Regions from separate parts of the Salinifilum aidingensis genome, predicted to be linked through region 2. Evidence: riboswitches for the same ligand, from Rfam matches in the RefSeq annotation. Region 2 holds a riboswitch; the other holds the start of a gene.
The links. Region 2 has a riboswitch for glycine ahead of gcvP (aminomethyl-transferring glycine dehydrogenase). Riboswitches for the same ligand answer to the same signal wherever they lie in the genome.
Positions count from the first base shown of each region.

Region 1 (2,447 bases), on a different contig from region 2:
GTGCTCCTCGTACACCACCACCCGCGAGCGGGTGAGCCCGCCGCGGGACAGTCCCACGAGCTCGTCGGCCTGCCCGCGGGAGGCGGCGAGATCGGCGACGCCGACGGCCGTGCCCACGCCGATGAGCGGACGCGGGTCGATGTCCCACCCGGCCAGCGCCTCCCGCAGCGTGCGCCACCCGCCGGGACCGGAACGGTCCGGAACCACCGCGTACAGCAGGTTGCCGATCTCCGTGACCAGCGGGTGCGGCCCGATCCCGCGGGTGATCCACTCCCAGATGCCCAGCCGGTGCCCCTCGTCCGGCCCCTCCGGGGCGGGCACCTCGATCGCCACCACCCGGTGCGGCTCGTTCGACACGGCCAGCTCCGTGGCGGCCGCGCGCCAGCCCTCGCCTCCCTGCAGCAGCAGGCGCACCTGCTCGGCCGAGCGCTGCCGCTCCGCGTCGGAGACCGCGCGCCAGCGCAGCAGGCGCAGCGCCACGAGCGGGGCGGTGTCGGCGAAGGCGGTGGCGCGCTCCTCGGAGACCTCCTCCGGCACCACGGCCCACATCGACCCCAGCAGCTCGCCGCCCATCCGGATGGGCACCACCAGCCGCGGCAGCGTGCCGTCCTGCTGCGCGGGCACGAACACGGCCGAGCCGGACTTGCTCAGCTGCCGGAACGTGCCGCGGGCGCGGAACTTGGCCAGCACCTCGTCCGGCTGGCGCCGCCCCATGATCGTCGACACGCGCGCCGGGTCGATCCGGTCCTGCCGCGCCGAGTGCGCCAGCACCTGCGAGTGCGCGTCCTCGATCGTGACCGGTGCGTCGACGACATCGGCGACCGCGTCGGCCACGCGGAACAGGTCCCCCAGGCCCGGCAGCCCGGTGAACTCCCGCGCGGAGCCGCCGGCCGCGGGCACCTCCGGCTCCTCCCGGCGGCCGCCGGCCTCCGCCAGCGCGGCGCGCACCAGCCACACCAGTTGCGCCCACGAGGTGCCGGGCAGCACTTCCACGAGCGCGAGTCCGGCCTCCCGCGCGGCCGCGCGCACCGGTTCCTCGTCGGGCCACGGCGCCTTGCACAGCAGACCGGCCGCACCCCGCTCGGCGCACTCGGCGACGAGGTCGAGCGCCTCGCTGCGGTCGTGGCACGCCACACCGAGAACCAGATCACCTTCGGTGATCGTGATGTCGGCCTCAGCGACGACGACGTCGCCCACGCACGGGGTCGCGTCCGGCAGAACCGCTGCGCGCAGCAAAGTCGGGCCCACCCGCTGGACGAGCGCGGGGAGTTCCAACATGAGCTGCCTCACTGGTGCGCGGCCGGTGGTGCGGTGGGGCGTGTTGACAGCCCGCTGCGTCCGTTTATCGTGACCACACCGACAATCGCATAAGCCGATGATCCCGAGCGGGAGAGACCCCGAGTGCCCCTGGGCACCGGGGCGCCGAAGGAGCAAGACTCCCCGCAAACTCTCAGGCCCAGTGACCGCTCGGAGGAGGTGACTCTGGAAAGCGGCATCACCGCAGGTGCCGCACCCACGGTGCAAGTCGCGCACGCGGCGAAGCTCTCAGGTTCCGCAACAGAGGGGGAGGCCCATCCCGGGCAGTGCACTGACCGCGGCCTGCCCGGACGACGAACGGACGGAGCCTCCCGACATGACGTTGCCGAGCGAACTGCACTACACCGAGGAGCACGAGTGGCTCTCCGACTCCGGTGAGATCACCCGGATCGGCATCACCCAGCACGCCGCCGACGCCCTCGGCGACATCGTCTACGTCCAGCTGCCCGAGGTCGGGGAGCAGATCGAGGCGGGGCAGTCCTGCGGCGAGCTCGAATCCACGAAATCGGTGAGCGACCTCTACGCGCCGGCGACCGGGGAGGTCACCGCCGTCAACGAGGCCGTGGTCGACGATCCTGCGATCGTCAACTCGGACCCGTACGGTCAGGGGTGGCTGCTGGAGGTGCGCGTCACCGAGATGGGCAAGGTGCTCACCGCCGAGGAGTACCAGCAGCTCATCGGTTAGGGCCTGTTCCGGAACCTCCTCCGTTGTGCGCGGGGTTCAGCGTGGATGCGCCGCGAGGCGGTGGAGAGCGGCGTGGCGGAGTCCCCTCCGAAAGGGGCGGACGCTGCCCCGCGAGGCGCCACGCTCCCCGCACAGCAGGTGTGCGAGGTTGCGGAACAGGATCTTGGATCCTGAGGGAGTCCGGGCGGCCGGCCGCCCGGAGCGACGAGCCCACCGGCCGCCGGTGCACCGTTCCCGCCCGCGTTCACCGCGGTGCCGCTGCACGGGAATGACCAGTGAGACGACACCGCGGTCGCTGGCAGGGCGCGGTCCCGCGGCCTGACAGCACAACAGGGGGACCGATCAATGGCGATCAGCGTCTTCGACCTCTTCTCCGTGGGAATCGGACCGTCGAGTTCGCACACCGTCGGCCCGATGAGAGCTGCCCGCATGTTCGCCGAACGGC
Region 1 covers NZ_BAAGTH010000005.1:205,457-207,903, reverse strand. The annotation lists gene ACYVJE_RS09445 (helix-turn-helix domain-containing protein) at 1-1,278, opposite strand, end outside; glycine riboswitch at 1,377-1,476, shown strand; glycine riboswitch at 1,477-1,571, shown strand; gene gcvH (glycine cleavage system protein GcvH) at 1,634-2,002, shown strand; gene ACYVJE_RS09435 (L-serine ammonia-lyase) at 2,348-2,447, shown strand, end outside.
Region 1: another riboswitch for glycine. It lies ahead of gcvH (glycine cleavage system protein GcvH); the one in region 2 lies ahead of gcvP (aminomethyl-transferring glycine dehydrogenase).

Region 2 (2,447 bases):
AGTTCCTGGATTCGGTCTCACCGGAGGACTTCCGCGGCGCGGACACGTGACCGCGCGAGGACGATCGCGGAGCGACGGGGCCCTCGGCGCGGTCGAGGGCCCCGTCGTCGTCGCGCTCCCTCGCCCGCGTGTGGCGGGGGCGGCGCGGAGGCCCCGCCGCTGTTGATCTTCTCCGGCGTGGTCCGCGCGTCGCGTTGACCGCCCACACCGGGCGGCCTACTGTCGAATTGCGCGAATCGCTCCGGTGTCGTTTTCGCTGGCAGTCGTGGGGGATCGGGACAGCAGGGAGGTCCCGGCTGCTGGCGCCGAGGCGGGTGCTGGCGGGCACCCGGGCGCGTCGGCTGCCGGGACCGGCAGCCGGGCCGGAGCGGATTCGCCGAACGCACCGGACCGGATTCGTCGGCAGCGTGCCGGACGAGGGGAGGCAGGCGTGGTCGAGCAAGCGCCCGAGCGGGGTTCCGCAGGGGAAGAGGACGAGTCGCCTGGTGCGCCGTCCGCTGGGACCGCTGCGACCGGTGCGCCCCCGATGCCCGGCGGGGGCGGCGTGACGGAGGAATCGTCCCCGCGCGGGGCCGGCGGAATGCTGCCCGAGGACTCGGTATCCGACGAGCTCGTCGGTTTCCGGGGAGCGGCGGCGTGCCAGATCGCGGGCATCACCTACCGCCAGTTGGACTACTGGGCGCGCACGAAGCTCGTGGGCCCGTCGATCCGCAGCGCCACCGGTTCGGGTTCGCAGCGGCTCTACTCGTTCAAGGACATCCTCGTGCTCAAGGTGGTCAAACGGCTGCTGGACACGGGGGTGTCGCTGCACAACATCCGGCTGGCCGTGGACCACCTGCGCAGCAGGGGGGTGCGCGACCTGGCGGGGCTCACGTTGTTCAGCGATGGCACCACCGTCTACGAGTGCACCTCCCCCGAGGAGGTCGTCGACCTGCTGCAGGGCGGGCAGGGCGTCTTCGGGATCGCCGTGAGCGGGGCGATGCGCGAGATCACCGGGACGATCCACGAGTTCCCCGCCGAACGCGCCGACGGCGCGCTGGTCGAACCGCTCGAGGAGGACGAGCTCTCCCGCCGGCGGCGGGACCGGCGCACCGGGTGACCGCGGGCCCGGGGCCGCGACCCCGGCGGGGACGGGCGCACCGCGCGCTCGCGCCGGTGCGCACCGTCAAGCAGGTGTGCGTCAGCTGACAGCCCCTCGGGCGGGAGCGCCTGATCAGGTATGCTCACGACATCGCTGACCCCGTGCGGGAGAGTTCGGCTCGAGCGATCGAGTCGGCGCCGAAGGAGCAAATCTCCCCATCAACCTCTCAGGCCACTGGACCGCGCGGGCGAGATGCCTCTGGAAAGAGGGTGCGGCGACGGCGGCGCACCCCGCCGACGGTGCAAGTCCGGCCGGACCGCCGGACGAAGCTCTCAGGCGTTCGCGCAGCGAACAGTGACAGAGGGGGAGAGTCGGCAGCACGCTGGTGTTGCCGCCCCCTTGTTCGCCGCGAAGATTGAGGTTGGGCGATGACCGACGTGACCCACGACCGCATTCCACTCGCCGCGCTGGAGCACGGGACTCCGTTCGCCGATCGGCACGTCGGGCCGACGCCGGCGGAACTCGCCCGGATGCTCGACGTGGTCGGGGTCGGTTCCCTCGAGGAACTGGCAGACAAAGCCGTGCCCAGCGGAATCCGTGAGCGGGACCTGCAGCTCGAGCTGCCGGAACCGGCCACGGAAGCCCAGGCGCTCGCGGAGCTGCGCGACCTCGCGCAGCGCTGCACCCCGCGCACCCAGATGATCGGGCTCGGCTACTACGACACGATCACCCCCGGGGTGATCCTGCGCAACGTGCTGGAGAACCCCGCCTGGTACACGGCCTACACGGCTTACCAGCCGGAGATCTCGCAGGGGCGGCTGGAAGCCCTGCTGAACTTCCAGACGATGGTCTCGGATCTGACGGGGGTGCCGGTCGCCAACGCCTCCATGCTGGACGAGTCCACCGCTGCCGCCGAGGGCATGACGCTGGTGCGGCGCGGCGGCAAGGCCAAGTCGCCGCGGTTCGTCGTCGATGCCGACACGCTGCCGCAGACCGTGGAAATCCTGCGCACCCGCGCGGAACCGCTCGGCATCGAGCTGGAGGTCGCCGACCTGTCGCAGGGCGCGAGCGGTCTGCCGGACGGCGAGTTCTTCGGCGCGCTGCTGGCCTACCCGGGCGCCTCCGGCGCCGTCCGGGACCAGGGGGAGGTGCTCGCGGAGATCCACCGCCGCGGGGCGCTGGCCGTGGTCGCCACCGACCTGCTGGCCCTGACGCTGCTGCGCGCCCCCGGTGAGATCGGCGCCGACGTCGTCGTCGGCAACACCCAGCGCTTCGGCGTGCCGCTCGGGTTCGGCGGCCCGCACGCCGGGTTCATGGCCGTGCGCAAGGGCCTGGAGCGGCAGCTGCCGGGACGTCTCGTCGGCGT
Region 2 covers NZ_BAAGTH010000008.1:187,481-189,927, reverse strand. The annotation lists gene ACYVJE_RS13000 (bifunctional nuclease family protein) at 1-50, shown strand, start outside; gene ACYVJE_RS12995 (MerR family transcriptional regulator) at 581-1,099, shown strand; glycine riboswitch at 1,236-1,333, shown strand; glycine riboswitch at 1,334-1,452, shown strand; gene gcvP (aminomethyl-transferring glycine dehydrogenase) at 1,510-2,447, shown strand, end outside.